Regions from separate parts of the Bradyrhizobium sp. SZCCHNRI1009 genome, predicted to be linked through region 4. Evidence: predicted binding sites of a transcription regulator. Region 4 holds the regulator's gene; each other region holds the start of a gene.
What was found. Region 4 encodes LexA, which represses DNA repair genes until DNA is damaged. Its sites were predicted from a motif close to TGTTCNNNNTGTGTTCNG; they were not measured.

Region 1 (4,401 bases), on a different contig from region 4:
CATGGGCATCGAGATCGCGCTGCTGCTGCACCACGATCTCGCTGCGGCTGGCCGACAGCCGCATCATGTCGAAGCCGAAGCCGGGATCGAGCGGATCATTCAGCGCCTCGAGCCGTTCGCGAAACAGCCGGTCGATGACGACGGCCTCGGTGACCGGCTGGCCGGTGTCGACCGCGATGACGCGCACCAGCCCATCGGTGCGGAAGAAGCAGGCCTCCAGCCGCCGCGCGCCCTTGCCCTGCTGCGCCATCGCCGCCACCAGCATCGCGGCCAGACTGGAGAGGCTCGCCGCGATCACGGTGTCGGTCGCGACCGGCTCGGCGAAGCGCTTGTCGACGATGTAGTCCGGAGGGACCTTTCGCGGGCTGATCGGCGCATCGGCCTCGCCCAGCGCCTGCGCCAGCACACGGGTGAAAGCGGCGCCGAACCGCGCGGTGATCTCGTTGCGGCCGCGCGACGCGACGTCGCCGATCGTCTTCAAGCCGGCGCGGCGCAGGCCGAGCGTGATCGCCTCGCTGCCGCCCAGCGCGGCCACCGGCAGCGGCGCCACCGCAGTCGCCTCCTCGCCATCAGGCACGATGCGGCCGTGCACCTGCCGGTTCAGCGTCCGCGCGCAGACGGCGTTGGAGGCGATCGCCGCCGACACAATGAGGCCGTGCGCGGTCAGCGCGTCGCAGACCGACCGCATCAGTCTGGCTTCGCCGCCGAACAGATGCACGCAGCCGGTGATGTCGAGCAAAAGCCCATGCGGGGGATCGAGCGCCACCAGCGGCGTGAAGCGGTCGCACCAGTCGGCGATGCCCTCCAGCATCTTTGCATCAGCCGCCAAATCCGCCTCGTGCACGACGAGATCGGGACAGACCGCGCGGGCATTCGCCAAGGGCTGGCCGAGGCTGACGCCGTGACGCGCCGCCGCCTCGTCCAACGAATGGATCAGCAGCATATTGGCATCCTTGAGGACGACGGCCTGCGGAAGGCCATCATGCGGATCGGCGGCGCGGCTGCGCTTGATGCGATCGATGGGCAGGCGCGGCAGCCACAGGCTGAGGATCCGCCGCCGGTTCGTTGAAACGGCATGCATCGGGGGTCCACTCCATGATCCATCGTCCGGTCTGGCCGTGACGGTTGCGAATGAGCTCGGCATCGAGGCGCGGTGCGCCCCACGCCATCCACGGCGCCACGGCAGGCGATGGCGCGGTGCGCACCACCCAGCGCGTCTCCGCGGTCGACGGCTCGGGCGCAGCCGCGATGCGCAACATGAGCGCTGTCACGCCGGACTCCTGCGCCGCCAGGGTCAGCTTGCGGCTGGCGACGAGATCGAGCTTTTGCGTCTCGCCCCACACCTCCAGCATCACACCGCCCAGCGCATCGCAGGCGAGCGCGTCGGCGGCGGTGCGCAGGGCGTGATCGAGATCGGGCGCGCGCACGATCACGAGTCGGCACGGATCGAGGCCGAGCTCGGCAAGCCCGCTCATCGACAGCGCGCCCATCTCACGCTCGGCGAAATCCTGCCGGATCCAGATCAGCGGCCGGCGCGCGGCGACACGCGCGGCAAGCCCGCACAGAAAACCGGTCGCGGCCGCCGCCTGGCGGCCGGTCTCGGCGAACACCTCATGCAGCGCGCCGGTGGCGAGCCCACCCTGCAGCACCGCATCGGCCGCGTCATGGCCGAGCGCGACCCGGCGCAAATCATGTGCGCCATCTCCCGCCTCGAGACGGGCAATGCGGCCGCGCAGACGCGCGAGCGTATCCATGCGTGCGCCGGTCATCCGTCGCCGCTCCTCTTCAATCCATCGTGCGGGCGCTGCCGTTCTCAAGTGAAGCAGGCAGTTGAACCCGCGACGACCCTCTTTGTTCATGATACGTTCTAATATAAAGCTAACGCCTTCGAGAGAGTCAATCGGGATTGCCCCGGATACGATTCAACGAATGGAATCAAAGGGATTCAAAGGTATGGAGCTGCTCCGCAAGCTGGAGATCCTGGCCGATGCCGCCAAGTACGACGCGTCCTGCGCCTCCAGCGGTACTGAGATGCGGGATTCCCGCGACGGCAAGGGTCTCGGCTCGACCGCGCCCGGCATGGGCATCTGCCATTCCTATGCGCCGGACGGACGCTGCATCTCGCTGCTCAAGGTTCTGCTGACCAATGCCTGCAACTACGACTGCCTGTATTGCGTCAACCGCGCCTCCTCCAACGTGCCGCGCGCCCGCTTCACGGTCGACGAGGTGGTGAAGCTCACCATCGACTTCTATCGCCGCAACTACATCGAGGGGCTGTTCCTGTCGTCGGGCATCATCCGCAGCCCGGACTACACGATGGAGCAGGTCGTGAGCGTCGCGCGCAAGCTGCGCGAGGAGCATCGCTTCCGCGGCTACATCCATCTGAAGACGATTCCCGAAGCCGACGAGGCGCTGATCGCGGAAGCCGGCCGCTACGCCGACCGGCTCAGCATCAACATCGAGACGCCGCTGGAAGAGAGCCTGACGCAGCTCGCGCCGGAGAAGGACCAGCGCGCGATCCGCCGCACCATGGGCCGTCTCAGGCTGAAGCTCGACGAGACGGCGGAAGCCAAGAAGACGGTGCGCCGGGCGAAGCCGCCGCGCTTTGCGCCGGCCGGCCAGAGCACGCAGATGATCGTCGGCGCCGACGCGGCCAACGACCGCGTCATCCTGTCGACCTCGGCCAATCTCTACGGCGCCTACAAGCTCAAGCGCGTGTATTACTCCGCCTTCAGCCCGATCCCCGATGCCAGCCGCGCGCTGCCGCTACAGGCCCCGCCTCTGGTGCGCGAGCACCGGCTGTACCAGGCCGACTGGCTGATGCGGTTCTACGGCTTCGACGCCGACGAGATCGTCGAGGAGAACGAGGGCATGCTGCCGCTCGACATCGACCCCAAGCTTGCCTGGGCGCTGCGCCACCGCGACCGCTTCCCGCTCGACATCAACACCGCAAGCCGCGAGGAGCTGCTGCGCGTACCCGGCTTCGGCACCCGCACCGTGCAGCGCATCCTCGCGACCCGGCGCACCACCACGATCCGCCTTGCGGATCTCGCCCGGCTCAACGTCGTCCGGAACAAGGCGCTGCCGTTCATCGTTCTCTCCGACCACCGGCCGTCTCCGTCTTTGCTCGACGGTGCCAGCCTCAGAGCCCGGCTGCGGCCGAAACCGCAGCAGCTCGGATTTGGATTCTAATTGAACCGGTCATGGCCGGGCTTGTCCCGGCCATCCACGTCTTTGTTTCAGGCACGACGTGGATGCCCGGCACGGGGGCCGGGCATGACGACGCGGAGAGTGTGTGCCAGATGCACGTCGTAACCCTCGACAGCGACACCGATTTCGACGGCTGGCGCCGGGCGGCGCGGGCGCTGGCGATGAACGACGTCAGGCCGGCGGATGTCACATGGCGCGTCAAGGGCGCGGCGCCCGATCTGTTCGACGACCATGCTGACACCCAGCTGCCCGAGGTGCCCAAGGGCGCGTTTTCGGTGCCGGCGAGCTTCATGGAGCTTGCTGAAAGCGCGATCCTGCACAGCGACCCCAGCCGCTTCACCCTGCTCTACCGGCTGCTGTGGCGTCTGCGGACCAACCACGATCTCATGGACATCGCGACCGATCCCGACGTCGCGCAGGCCAATGCGCTGGCGCGCGCGGTGCGCCGCGACGTCCACAAGATGCACGCCTTCGTCCGTTTCCGCGAGGTCGGCCGCGAGCGCGAGTCACGCTACGTCGCCTGGTTCGAGCCGGAGCATCACATCGTCGAGCGCGCCGCGCCGTTCTTCGCCCGGCGCTTCGCCGACATGCCCTGGTCGATCCTCACCCCGGAAATCTGCGCGCATTGGGACGGCAGCCACGTCTCGTTCACGCCGGGTGTGAGCAAGGCCGAAGCGCCGTCGGAAGACCGCCTCGAAGAGGTGTGGCTGCGCTATTATGCCAGCATTTTCAATCCGGCACGGCTCAAAGTGAAGGCAATGGAAAAGGAGATGCCGAAGAAATATTGGCAGAACCTGCCCGAGGCCAAGCTGATCCAGCCGCTGATCGCGGCTGCCGCCCGGCGCACCACCGAGATGATCGCCGAACCTGGCACCGAACCGCACAAGCCACAGAAGCGCGTCGAGGAGACCGCGATGACCCGCAAGCCGAAAGCCCACGCGCATGCTGCTGCTGAGACCTCACGTGATGTTGTCGCCGCCGACCTTGAGACCTTGCGTGAAGAAGCCGCGTCCTGCCGCGCCTGCCCGCTGTGGAAGGATGCGACCCAGACCGTGTTCGGGGAAGGTCCTGAGCATGCGCCGCTGATGCTGGTCGGCGAGCAGCCGGGCGACAAGGAGGATCTGGCCGGCCATCCGTTCGTCGGCCCGGCGGGACAGATGCTCGACCGTGCGCTCGCAGAGGCCGGCATCG
Region 2 (4,401 bases), on a different contig from region 4:
CACGTGCTTCGGCGCCTCGGGCAGCGCCCTCACGGCGCGAGACAGCGCCCACAGCGAGGCACGCAGGATGTTGTCGCGGTCGATTCGGGCCGGCGAGGCGACGGCCACCGCAAACGCAGACGTCTTGCAGATCTTGTCGAACAGCGCCTCGCGCTGCTCCGCGCTCAGCCGCTTGGAATCATCGAGCCCCTTCGGAATGCGCGCGGGATCGAGAATCACGGCAGCAGCGACCACCGGACCAGCCAGCGGCCCCCGTCCCGCCTCGTCGCAGCCCGCGACCGGCCAGATCCCCTGCTTCAGCAGCGCACGCTCCCGCCGGAAGCTCGGCGGCGCCACCGCGATGACGCCCTTGCCGAGCTTGGCGGCGGTCTTGCCCTTGGCGCTCTGCGGCGCAGGCTTGGTCCCGGCCTTTGCAGCGGCGCTCTTCGCCACGGCACCGCTGGCGGCCTTCGCCCTGCCCGGTTTCTTTGACTGATCGCGAATCATGGCCGGCATGGTGCGGAACGGCCCGCGGCGGTGCAACCCGAACGGACCTCAATTCCCCGCTATTCGCACCCTCTCCGGCAACCGGCTACGCCGGCAGATGCACCCGATCATCGTCGCCGACATCGATTCCCGGCGCCACCACCACTTCCCAGACATGACCGTCCGGATCGGCAAAATAGCCGCTGTAACCGCCATAGTCGGTCCGTTGCGCGAGCTTCAGCAGCAGCGCGCCCTTCTCCACTGCCGACGCGAGCGCCGCATCGACCTCAGCCTCCGAACGGCAGTTCCATGCCAGTGTCACGCCGCGGAATGCCTGCGGCCGCGGCGTGTCCGGCACACCCGCGTCGTGGGCGAGCGCGCTCCACGGGTACAGCGCCAGCACCGTCCCGCCAGTGTCGAAGAATGCCACTTCCTCGCCGGTCGCGCGGAATTTTCTGACGAAGCCGAGCGATGCATAGAAGGCGATGCTCCGCCGCATCTCGGATACACCGAGTGTGATGACGGTGAACCGCGGGATAACCGCACCTGCACTCATCGCGCCACCTCCACACATGTCAGAACAGGCTGAGCTGCTGCCCGCCGCCCTTCGGCCGGACGAAATGATCGGTCGTCAGCTTGGTCCGGCGCTTGTTCAGCCCCAGCTTTTCGCAGGCGATCTCGAAGCGGCGGCCGATCATCCAGGCCATCGGGCCTGTCCCCTTCATCCGCGTGCCCCATTGCGAGTCGTAATCGCGGCCGCCGCGCATGTCGCGGATCAGGGTGAAGACGTGGCGGTAGCGGTCGGGATAATGCTCGAGCAGCCATTCGCGGAACAAATCGCGCACCTCCAGCGGCAGCCGCAGCAGCACATAGGAGGCTTCCTTGACCCCGGCATGGGCGGCGGCATCGAGGATGCGCTCGATCTCGCTGTCATTGAGCGCGGGGATCACCGGCGCCACCATCACCGTCGTCGGGATGCCGGCCTTGGACAGCGCCTGCAACGCCTCCAGCCGCTTCGATGGCGTCGAGGCCCGCGGCTCCATGGTACGTGCCAGCTTCGGATCCAGCGTGGTCACTGATATCGCGACCTTCGCCAGGTTCTTCTTGGCCATCCGCGCCAGGATGTCGGCATCACGCATCACCAGCGCCGACTTCGTGACGATCCCGACGGGATGGCCAACCTTTTCCAGCACCTCGAGGATGCCGCGCATGATCTTCCGCTCGCGCTCGATCGGCTGGTAGGGATCGGTGTTGGTCCCGATCGCGATCATCCGCGGCTCGTAGCCGCTGGCCGCGAGCTCCTTCTCCAGGAGCGCGGGCGCATCCGGCTTCACGAACAGCTTGGATTCGAAGTCGAGGCCAGGCGACAGCCCGAGAAACGCATGGGTCGGCCGCGCGAAGCAGTAGACACAGCCGTGCTCGCAGCCGCGATACGGATTGATCGAGCGATCGAAACCGATGTCCGGCGAGTCGTTGCGGGTGATGACCTTGCGCGAGGTATCGGTCGCGACCGTGGTCTTGAACGGCGGCAGGTCTTCGAGGCTCTGCCAGCCGTCGTCGAAGACAACGCGCGCCTCCGCCTCGTAGCGGCCGCTCGCATTGGATTGTGCACCCCGGCCGCGGCGCCGGCCCCGTTCGATGGCGACCGCGAGTTCCGGGAAGTCCTTGTCAGGACCGAAAGAAGGCGCGCCCGCCGGCTCGGAGGGCACCGGGACCGGCGGGCGCTTGAGGGCATGTGAAGATGCTCGGCTCATGGCCAAGACATAGCACACAAAAAGAACATTACAAGAACAAAAGAGAACATCTGCGTGGTGGTTCTGAGCCGGCGCAAGGCCAACCATCACATTCCCGTTCTATCCTCGCAGCGCACTGGAACGGGACGGTGCGGCATTACTCTAATGCACTCTCCCGCGGGCGCGAAGCGGACGGCAAGCGAGGTTACATGAACATCACGTCTTCCCACCAGACGATCCCGGCCGATGATCTCGACCTGCTCGACCGCTACTGGCGTGCGGCCAATTATCTCTCGGTCGGGCAGATCTATCTGCTCGACAACCCGCTGCTGCGCGAGCCGCTGAAAGCGGAGCACGTCAAGCCGCGCCTGCTCGGCCACTGGGGGACGACGCCCGGACTGAATTTCATCTACGCCCATCTCAATCGCGCCATCCAGGCCCAGGATCTCAGCGTCATCTATATCTGCGGTCCCGGCCATGGCGGTCCGGGCATGGTCGCAAACACCTATCTCGAAGGCACATACAGCGAGATCTATCCGGATATCACGGGCGATGCCGATGGCCTGCGCAAGCTGTTCCGGCAGTTCTCCTTCCCTGGCGGCATTCCGAGCCATGCGGCGCCGGAAACGCCGGGCTCGATCCATGAAGGCGGCGAGCTCGGCTACGCGCTGGTGCACGCCTATGGCGCGGCGTTCGATAATCCCGATCTGATCGTGGCCTGCGTGGTCGGCGACGGCGAGGCCGAGACCGGCCCGCTCGCCGCGTCCTGGCATTCGAACAAGTTCCTGAACCCGGCCCATGACGGCGCGGTGCTGCCGATCCTGCATCTCAACGGCTACAAGATCGCCAATCCCACCGTGCTCGGCCGCATGGGCGACGCCGAGCTCAAATGCCTGTTCGAAGGTTACGGTTATGAGCCGCTGTTCGTCGAAGGCGCCGAGCCCAAGGCGATGCATCGGCAGATGGCGGACGCGCTCGATGTCGCGCTCGCAAGCATCCGCTCGATCCAGCAGAATGCGCGTCAGCCGGATGCAACGATCCAACGGCCGCGCTGGCCGATGATCGTGCTGCGCAGCCCGAAGGGCTGGACGGGCCCGAAGGAGGTCGACGGCCTCAAGGTCGAAGGTTTCTGGCGTGCCCACCAGGTGCCGATCGCCAATCCGCGCGGCAAGCCGGAGCATCTCGCGCTGCTCGAAGCCTGGCTGAAGAGCTACGAGCCGGACACATTGTTCGACGCGCAGGGCCGGCTGATGCCGGAGCTGCAGGCGCTGGCGCCGAAGGGCGCGCGGCGCATGGGCGCCAACCCGCACGCCAATGGCGGCTTGCTCAAGCGTGAGCTCAAGCTCCCAAACTACCAGCATTTTGCGGTCGACGTGTCCTCTCCGGGCCAGACCATCGCTGAAGCCACGCGCGAACTCGGCAAGTTCCTGCGCGACGTGATCACGCTGAATGCAGAGACACGCAACTTCCGCATCATGGGCCCGGACGAAACCGCCTCGAACCGGCTCGATGCCGTGTTCGAGGTCACCGAGCGGGTGTGGATGGAGGGCATCGAGCCCTACGACGTCCACCTCGCCCATGACGGCCGCGTCATGGAGGTGCTGAGCGAGCACCTCTGCCAGGGCTGGCTGGAAGGCTATCTGCTCACCGGCCGCCACGGCCTGTTCTCCTGCTACGAGGCGTTCATCCACATCGTCGATTCGATGTTCAACCAGCACGCCAAATGGCTGAAAGTGTCACGCGAGCTGCCGTGGCGGCGCCCGGTCGCGTCGCTGAACTATCTCCTGACCTCGCATGTCTGGCGGCAGGACCATAACGGCTTCAGCCACCAGGATCCGGGCTTCGTCGACCTCGTCGCCAACAAGAAGGCGGACATCGTCCGCATCTACTTCCCGCCGGACGCCAACACGCTGCTGTGGATCGCCGACCACTGCCTGCGCACCTATGACCGCATCAACGTCATCGTCGCCGGCAAGCAGCCTGCGCCGCAATGGCTGTCGATGCAAGATGCGGCCATCCATTGCGACGCCGGCATCGGCATCTGGTCGTGGGCCGGCACCGAGCCCGCCGACGAGGAGCCCGACGTGGTGATGGCCTGCGCCGGAGACGTCCCGACTTTGGAAACGCTCGCTGCCGTCGATCTGCTGCGCAAGGAATTGCCCGACCTCAAGATCCGCGTCGTCAACGTCGTTGACCTCATGAC
Region 3 (4,401 bases), on a different contig from region 4:
TGTTCTCGTCGGTGACAATCCACAAGAGGTCTGGCGAGCCGTCAGGCCTGATCCAGCGACTCGGCGACGATCCGGATGCGGAAGACCGGCTGCCGTGCCTCGTCGAGCAGCTCCATCTGCCATTCGGAGTTTTCGGCGAGCTTGCGCGAGATGCTGCTGGCCATGTCGGCACAGACGGTGGTCATCTCTTTCCAGGCTGCGTTGCGGTCGGCGCACTCGGTCCCATACTCGGACGCGCCTGAGAAGTGGCCGTTGCGGATACGAAAGAAATAGAGCGGCATTGCCAAAACCGGTGAGCCCTGACCGCCCCAGGCCGCTGGGTTTGATGTACGCACCACAAATGGAAGCGCAAAACCCACTCGGATCAATTCCGGTAAAATACGGTCGGTCGCGCTGTTCGCTTCCGTTAGGCCGATTGCCGTTGGTGATGTGCGGCGCAACCGGACGGATCGCGAGCCGACGAATGAGCCTCGGACCGCCGCGGTCCGAGGCTCGGCGTCAACGTCGTAGCTTCCCAGCAAGGGCAGTTCGGCAATGACAAGATTAAATTAGTACGAACCTGTCGGCGTGCCTTGCGTCAGATCAAGGTTGCAATCTCGATCAACCGCCGTGGGACGAACTTGGCTGCGGTCGAAGATCCGTTCCGGCACGACTGTCAGCCGGTAGGCAATCTGCGTCGCGCCGTCGACCATCTCCACGAGTTCATCGCAGGCCGGACAACGTCTCTCTCCCGCAGCGCCTTGCCGCGAGTGAAGCTCGATCCTTTGAAGGCCGGCCCTGCAGGACGGGCACGTCACGTCATTTCTTGTCATCGCCGATATGAAGCGCAACGCCCGCGATCCGTTCCCCGACATCACGACAATGACGGCGGGAGATGTATCCCGAGCGGAGCTATCAACGTCGAAAGCCCCGGACGTCGTCCGGGGCTTTCTTTCGGCGCGGATGGTTTCAGGGCCGTGCGCCTACGGGTGACGGAGCCTGCAAATGTTGGAGCCGGCAGGCTGCAAGGGATCGGTCGACGCCGCATCACTGACAATACATCACGGACAATACGGGTCAGCCATCATCGCAACGAACAAACAAATCCGGGGCTGATCAAAAATTTGCTCAGACGTACGACAACCACGATTATATAACGCAACCCAAAGTTTATGACAATGGTTTGTGGCTTGAAGATGTCGTGGGCGCGGGGGCGCCGCGTGATGCGGGTCACGCGGGTCTCGTCCAGGCCGTTCCTCAGGCCGGCATCAGGAGCTTGCGCGAATGGCACGCTAACCCATCCCTCGGGCGTGGTCCGACACGAAGTTGTCCGAGGTTCGTCGTTTCATCTGTCGCTCGTCATATGGCGGCCGCCGAGCTGGTCGGATCCGCGTGCTGCGGAACTTCGCGGCCGGACGCCGCGTGCAGGGCGGCTGCACGTCTGCATCGAAATCGTGCGTCTGCACGCACGGTGAGCCGAACAAAAGCAGAAGAGGCGAGGGAACTTCGTTCTTCTCAGGAGAACCACGGACCGTGCGATCTACGCACGCGTGTAGGAGTTTGGTAGTTTCAAGGAAAAGTCTTGACGAGCTCGATCGGCCCGACGATCGCGGCATTGAAGTCGGCGAGGTCTTCGCTGGGAATCCAGTACTCGAGATGCTCTCGGCCGCCGGCCTCATGCACTTCGTACGCGTCGATGAAGCGTCGCAGGATCGCGAAGCGCAGCACATGGCCGCAGCCGCTCGCCGGTACGTTCCAGTCCCTCGCGATCTTCACGGCATAGGCCTCGGTCAGCACCGGGTAGAAGATCGGCTGCTCCGGAAGGCGCGGCGGAAACGCCCGCATGCCCGAGGCTGCGATCAAGGCGAACTCCTTTGGGCCGACCGGGCGCCACAGCGTGAGGGTCTGTTCCTTGTTGGATCCGGTCATGCTGGTCCCGAAAATTGGAAGCGGTAGGGGGCTCACAGAGAAGGACCAGCAGGATGATAGGGCACGGTCGAGACCACAATAACAACTTATAATTGAAGTGGCGTCTGTCACTGGCGCGAGAGGCGAGGTTGGAGCGCTCGGACAGGCCGGTCGTAATTCGCATGATCGCCGGTCGGCGGCTGCGCCGCTCGCGCGCATGGCCTCCGCCTTCAGCCGAGCCAGGATCCTCTCGCGGTCGCCGTCATCGGCGTCCGACTTCGCTTCCGGGCGCGCTCGTCGGGCAGCGCTTCCTCGGCGGTGCTCGGTGCACTGGGCGCCGGCCCCTCGAGCGGCAGGCGTATCCCCGCGGTTGTCAGGGGTTTGCGAAGAGAAGAGGCGTGATTGTCGAGAAGAACATATTGCGAACAAAGAACGGATGGAGTACATTCACCTCAAGATTGCTGGCCGACCTCGTTAACCGTTTGTCCATCTCGCGAATCCCCGCCATAAGGAGCGCCAATGTCCGCCACCGCCCTGCGTATCGTCGAAGGTTCCTCAATGGATAAGAGTAAGGCGCTCTCTGCTGCGCTGTCCCAGATCGAACGTCAGTTCGGCAAGGGCTCGGTGATGAAGCTGGGCAAGAACGACCGCTCGATGGATGTCGAGACGGTGTCGACCGGCTCGCTCGGGCTCGACATCGCGTTGGGGATCGGTGGGCTGCCGAAAGGGCGCATCGTCGAGATCTACGGTCCGGAATCCTCGGGCAAGACCACGCTGGCGCTGCACACGGTGGCGGAAGCGCAGAAGAAGGGCGGCATCTGTGCCTTCATCGATGCCGAGCATGCGCTCGATCCGGTCTATGCGCGCAAGCTGGGCGTCAACATCGATGAGCTCCTGATCTCACAGCCGGATACGGGTGAGCAGGCGCTGGAGATCTGCGACACCCTGGTGCGTTCCGGTGCGGTCGACGTGCTGGTGGTCGACTCGGTGGCGGCGCTGGTGCCGAAGGCCGAGCTCGAAGGCGAGATGGGCGAGTCGCTGCCGGGCCTGCAGGCCCGCCTGATGAGCCAGGCTCTGCGCAAGCTGACGGCCTCGATCAACAAGTCCAACACGATGGTGATCTTCATCAACCAGATCCGCATGAAGATCGGTGTGATGTACGGCTCGCCGGAGACCACCACCGGCGGCAATGCGCTGAAATTCTATGCCTCGGTCCGCCTCGACATCCGCCGCATCGGCGCGATCAAGGAGCGCGACGAGGTGATCGGCAATTCCACCCGTGTGAAGGTGGTGAAGAACAAGCTGGCGCCGCCGTTCAAGCAGGTCGAGTTCGACATCATGTATGGCGAGGGCGTCTCCAAGATGGGCGAGATCCTCGATCTCGGCGTCAAGGCCGGCATCGTTGAGAAGTCCGGCGCCTGGTTCTCTTACGATAGCCAGCGTCTCGGGCAGGGACGTGAGAATTCGAAATCGTTCCTCAAGACCAATCCGGACATGACCGCCAAGATCGAAGCCGCGATCCGCCAGAACTCCGGCCTGATCGCCGAGCAGATCCTGGCCGGCAATGCCGAGCGCGACGCCGACGGCGAGGAGCCGGCGGAGGAGTAGAGCTACGACGGCGGCGGGTGCCATGGACGTCGTGTTGCCGACGTTCCGGCGCCCGTTTGCAGATGTGTAGTGTTCTGCCGAAATCTGCGTTGCTGCATGACCAATGCAGTGAGCCCGGGTTTCTGAGCGCCGGATACGATCTTCAGCGCGAATAATCGAAAGCGTGCGAGGCGCACCGGATCCGCGCGGCGGCACCGACGTTTCCGGCGCCGGTCCTGGGCGCCGGGAGCCGATTGCGAACGTGTTGATAGCGCCTTGAGCCAATCAGGTCGTGCCGGAGCCAACAGCATGACACGTTTGATTTTAGCGGCCGATGATCCCAGCGCCGGAGCGCTTCGGAGGGGCGGCTTTGCCGACCTGGTGGTGCCAATTCTCCATCGTTTCGTGTGGGGACCGCTGCCATCCGATGTCGAATTATCGGCTTATCTCGTCCAGCGCACCGTGCGACGGAGGCGGGGGCATTGGTTGGATTTCGCCTCGCGCGTCGACTTCATGGCGGTCGGCGGGCGGAGTCAGAGTTTTCTCGAACTTGTCGACCGTTGCGATAGCGTCGAACTGTGGATGGGGACCCGTCCGAACGATCAGTTGGTGCTGATCTGGCTCTTGGATTATCTGCGCGATTACGCCGAGATCGCGACGAAGATCGTGTTGCGACACCTCGATGCGCCAGTCTTCGACGCCTTGGCCAGACAACCCGCCGGCCGGACCATTGCCGGCGTGGCGCTCGCGCGTGAGCATCTCGACCTGGGCCATCTGGCATGGCAGGCGTTTCGGACGCCGACGCCGCAAGCCTGGTTCGATCTGTTGAAGCAGGATCTCAGTGCACTGCCGCAGCTTCGCCGCTGCGTGCAGGAGATGCTCGATGAGCTTCCCGGTGTTGCCACGGGCCTGGGAGCATCGGAACTG
Region 4 (4,401 bases):
TCGCGCTGGTGCAGTTCGGCCTGCCCAGGCTGTTCGCGACGCCGGACAGCTCCACGACGCAGCGCGTCGCGCTGTGGGGCGGGCGCGAGCTCGCGATGCTGCTGCTGGCCTCGCTGATCGCCGGGCTCGCGACCACGCCCTATGCCGCCTTCCATTTCCATCGCGTGACGCCCTATGGCGTGCTCGCCAATCTCGCGGCGATGCCGGTGGTCTCGGCGCTGGTGATGCCGGCCGGCCTGATGGGCTTGCTGGCGGCGCCGTTCGGCCTGGATGGCGTCTGGTGGTCGCTGATGGGCCTCGGCATCGACTGGATGATCGCGGTGACGCGCTGGGTGGCGGCGCTGCCGGGCGCGGTCGGGCGCATCCCGGCCTTCGACATCGGCCCGCTGATCCTGGCCAGCCTGGGCGTCATCCTGATCGGCCTGCTGCGCACACCGCTGCGCTGGTTGGGCGCCATGGGGCTTTTGGCCGCCACCGCCTGGGCGGCCGCGACGCCGCTGCCCGACGTCCTGGTCGCCGGCGATGGGCGCGCGGTGGCGGTGCGCGGCCGTGACGGACGCCTGCATGTGATGCGCGCCGGCAAGGATGTGTTCGCCACCAAGGAGTGGCTCGCGGCCGACGCCGATGCCCGGCTGCCGGCGGACGCCTCGCTCGCCGATGGCGTCTCCTGCGACGAGGCGGGCTGCGTGGTCGCGATGGCCGACGGCCGCTTCGCCGCCATGACCTTGCGCGCTGAGGCGCTCGCCGACGATTGCGCCCGTGTCGCGCTGATCGTCACCGCGCGCGCCGCGCCGTCATCCTGCGCGGCGGCCGTGATCGATCGCGAGCGGCTGCGGCAGCAGGGCGCCTTGTTGCTGGTGCAGCAGGGCAAAGGCTTCGCCGTGACGCCGGCGCGTGCCGGCGGCACCGACCGCCCATGGTGGCCGGCGCCCGCCGAGGCCGGCGAGTTCGACACGACGCTGACGCCGCGTGCGCCGGCCGCGCGGCTTCAGGACGCGACGCCGCCGGAGACGGAGCAGGGCGAGCAGGATTGAGCGCCGGGCAGCTCGAAGGTGCCGAGATGATACTCGGCGTCGTCTGGTCCATCGAACAGCGAGGGCCCTTCGACCAGCGTGAACGCAGCGCCCGGATAGCGTTGCCAGATGGCGACGTCATCAGCCGTGACCGTCAGCCATCCGAACGCAAGCATGTAGCGGCCGGGCTCGGTGATCCGTCCGGCCTTGTTCCAATCGATCTTGTTGACCACGGCGGCAAGCTCCCCCGGCAAACAATGCCGGCCGAGGGATGTCGTTCCTATCCGATGCGATGCCGGGGCGTGAGATTCGCCCGAGAGGACTTTGCGCTTGCAGAACCCAAGTTGACCAAGTCTCCCACCGTCGAAAGCGCGCTCACGACCGACAGAAATGCCGACGCGCAGGCCCTCAGGTGATGCTGATGCGGCGAATCGGTGTGGCCTGCGACGTCGGCACGTCCTCGCCGATGTCCGGGCGACGCTCTGCCGGCTGCTTGCTGACCGGCAATTGCAGCACGGTGACGCGCTGGCCCTCGCAGAGCTGGGTCACCAGCACGTGGCGGCCGTCGGCGAACTCGATCGCGTCGTGATGGCGATCGGGAATGTGCGTCTCGATGCTGTTGAACTTCGCGACGCGCTCGCGGATCGTCCGGGTCCAGAGCCAGCGGCTGTCGTAGCGGACGTCCTCGGCGAAGGCCAACTCGGTGCCGGGCAGCATGCAGACTGCGACGGTCGGCTCGCTCTCCAACGCGAAGCCGCGGGTGGCGGTGCCACGGAAGGTCATCGAGATCAACGTCTCGCCGACCTTGGCGGGACGGGACGCAACCGCATGGAGGCTGTAGTCACACATCGGATCGCTCCTCGTTGAGAGATAGCCGACCCACGCTCCCCCCGGACAGGCGCAGGCCTCTATCAGAGTGGACATCGATGGTGATGTTAGCGCGCGCTTCGCGGCAATTCTGCGCTGATCTGCATCGCGTGTGCCCGCGGCCGATCACAAGCGTTTGAGCATGCCGCGCTGCACATCATGAGGTGCATTCGCGAGCGACGTATTGTGCTGGGCTGCCTCTTGCTTTGCTGGGCTGCCTCTTGTTCGGCGGCGAAAGCGCGTGCGCCCGCCGCCGATCGACCGATCGCATTCGCGATCAGTACTTGCGATACAGCCCGACCAGCTTGCCCTGGATCTTCACCCGGTTCGGCGGCAAGATGCGCACCTCGTAGGCGGTGTTGGCCGGCTCCAGCGCGATCGATGCGCCGCGGCGGCGGAAGCGCTTCAAGGTGGCTTCCTCATCGTCGATCAGCGCCACCACGATGTCGCCGGTGTCGGCGGTCTCGTTGCGCTGGATCAGCGCCATGTCGCCGTCGAGGATGCCGGCATCGACCATCGAGTCGCCGCGCACCTCGAGCGCGTAGTGGTCGCCGTTGCCGAGCATGTCGGCAGGTACGCTGATGGTGTGGCTGCGCGTCTGCAGCGCCTCGATCGGGGTACCGGCGGCGATGCGGCCCATCACCGGCACCGCCACGGGGCGCTCGCCATCGTCCAGCGCGGGAGTGCTGGTGCGCACCTTGCCGAGATTGCCCTCGATCACCGACGGCGTGAAGCCGCGACGGTTGCCCGCGGCCTGCGACAGCTCGGGCAGCTTGATCACCTCGATCGCGCGGGCGCGATTCGGCAGCCGGCGGATGAAGCCGCGCTCCTCGAGCGCCGTGATCAGGCGATGAATGCCGGACTTCGAACGCAGATCGAGCGCATCCTTCATCTCGTCGAAGGACGGCGGCACGCCGGCTTCCTTGAGCCGCTCGTTGATGAACCGCAGAAGTTCGTACTGTTTGCGCGTCAGCATCTCGACCTGGTCCCCGGTTTGTTGTCGTCCGAGTCCAGGAGCTGCGCCTTGAGCACAAGCCGGCTGAGAGCGCCCTGGAGTCGGACCGTCATCGCGTCGCCCGCAACATACTAAAAACAAATCATGAACGGACACTATATGTTCGATGTGTGTTCCGCAATCCTAAAAATATGATGAACGGACCGGGCTTTACCGGGGAAGCGGCTCAGTTCGGCAGGCGCAGGATCTCGCACGGGCTGCCGGCAGGCGCCTTCGGCGCAAACGCCGGCCGGATCACCAGCGCCTGCGACAGCGCGAGGTTCCCGAGCAGCGACGAATCCTGCTGGCTCACTGGGGTGGCTACCAGCGTGCCGTCGGCGCGCTCCTCGAGCTGCGCCCGCAGATAGTCCTCGCGCGAATCGTTCGCCCCCAACTCGCGGCCGAGCAGGGCGGTCTCGCGCGGCATCACGGCCTCGTCGCGGCCGAGCAGGCGCCGAATCAGCGGCACCATGAACAGGATGGCGCAGACATAGGACGACACCGGATTGCCGGGCAGTCCGATCACCCTGATGTCGCCGAGCCGTCCGTGCATCATCGGCTTGCCCGGCCGCATCGCGATCTTCCAGAACGCCATTTCGACGCCCTCGGCCTCCAGCGCCTGCTTGACCAGGTCGTGATCGCCGACCGAGGCGCCGCCGGTCGTGATCAGGACGTCGGCCTCTGCCGCGCGGGCGCGCCGGATTCCAGCGACCGTCGCCGCCATCGTATCCGCGGCGATGCCGAGATCGATCGGCGTCGCGCCCTCGCTGCGCACCAGCGCCCGCAGCGCGTAGCCGTTGGAATAGACGATCTGCCCCGGGCCGGGCGTCGAGCCCGGCATCACCAGCTCGTCGCCGGTGGCGAGCAGCGCCACCTTCGGCCGCCGCCGCACCGGCAGCGCCGGATGATTCATGCTGGCCGCCAGGGATAGGTCGCGGTCGCTGAGCCGGCGCCCGGCCTTCAGCAGCACCATGCCCTGGTGGAAGTCGACGCCGGCCGGCCGGATGTGCCGGCCTGTGATCGCGGCCTCGGTGATCACGACATGGCCGTCCTCGGCGATCGTGTCCTCCTGGATCACCACCGCGTCGGCGCCTGCGGGGACAACGCCGCCGGTGAAGATCCGCGCCGCCTCGCCGGGCCCGACCACGCGATCGAACGGCCGTCCCGCCGCGACCTCGCCGATCACCTTCAGCCGCGCCTTGGCCTTGGCTGCGTCGGCCGCGCGCACCGCATAGCCATCCATCGCCGACATCGCCTCGGGCGGCTGCGTCCGCAGCGCCGCGAGGTCGCGGGCCAGGATGCGGTGATAGGCCTCGTCCAGCCCGACCATTTCCTCAGCCAGCGGCTCGGTGCCGGCGAGCACCGCGGACAACGCATCGGAGACCGGCATCAGGGCCATGGGATTACCTTCGGACGAAGACGGGCAGATCGACTGAATCGCCTTCTAACCGAACGCGCACGGGGTGGCCAAGAGCCTAAGCCGCTCCCGGCTTTCCGATCGTCTGAAGGTGCGTCGCGTGGCCCGCC

Region 1: the regulator LexA is predicted to act here: its motif matches at 1,853-1,870, upstream of QX010_RS32585 (putative DNA modification/repair radical SAM protein).
Region 2: the regulator LexA is predicted to act here: its motif matches at 2,241-2,258, upstream of QX010_RS05775 (PA0069 family radical SAM protein).
Region 3: the regulator LexA is predicted to act here: its motif matches at 2,298-2,315, upstream of recA (recombinase RecA).

What each region holds. Positions count from the first base shown of each region.
Region 1 covers NZ_JAUEUL010000041.1:22,679-27,079, reverse strand. The annotation lists gene QX010_RS32595 (DNA polymerase Y family protein) at 1-1,081, opposite strand, end outside; gene QX010_RS32590 (DNA repair protein) at 981-1,769, opposite strand; gene QX010_RS32585 (putative DNA modification/repair radical SAM protein) at 1,954-3,192, shown strand; gene QX010_RS32580 (UdgX family uracil-DNA binding protein) at 3,303-4,401, shown strand, end outside.
Region 2 covers NZ_JAUEUL010000002.1:483,269-487,669, reverse strand. The annotation lists gene QX010_RS05785 (ribonuclease HII) at 1-495, opposite strand, end outside; gene QX010_RS05780 (VOC family protein) at 572-1,021, opposite strand; gene QX010_RS05775 (PA0069 family radical SAM protein) at 1,041-2,219, opposite strand; gene QX010_RS05770 (phosphoketolase family protein) at 2,408-4,401, shown strand, end outside.
Region 3 covers NZ_JAUEUL010000018.1:17,723-22,123, forward strand. The annotation lists gene QX010_RS24960 (DUF6894 family protein) at 42-281, opposite strand; gene QX010_RS24965 (hypothetical protein) at 549-698, opposite strand; gene QX010_RS24970 (hypothetical protein) at 1,549-1,842, opposite strand; gene recA (recombinase RecA) at 2,407-3,495, shown strand; gene QX010_RS24980 (DUF1835 domain-containing protein) at 3,784-4,401, shown strand, end outside.
Region 4 covers NZ_JAUEUL010000011.1:4,296-8,696, reverse strand. The annotation lists gene QX010_RS19590 (ComEC/Rec2 family competence protein) at 1-1,034, shown strand, start outside; gene QX010_RS19585 (hypothetical protein) at 989-1,246, opposite strand; gene QX010_RS19580 (hypothetical protein) at 1,422-1,862, opposite strand; gene lexA (transcriptional repressor LexA) at 2,158-2,856, opposite strand; gene glp (gephyrin-like molybdotransferase Glp) at 3,062-4,273, opposite strand.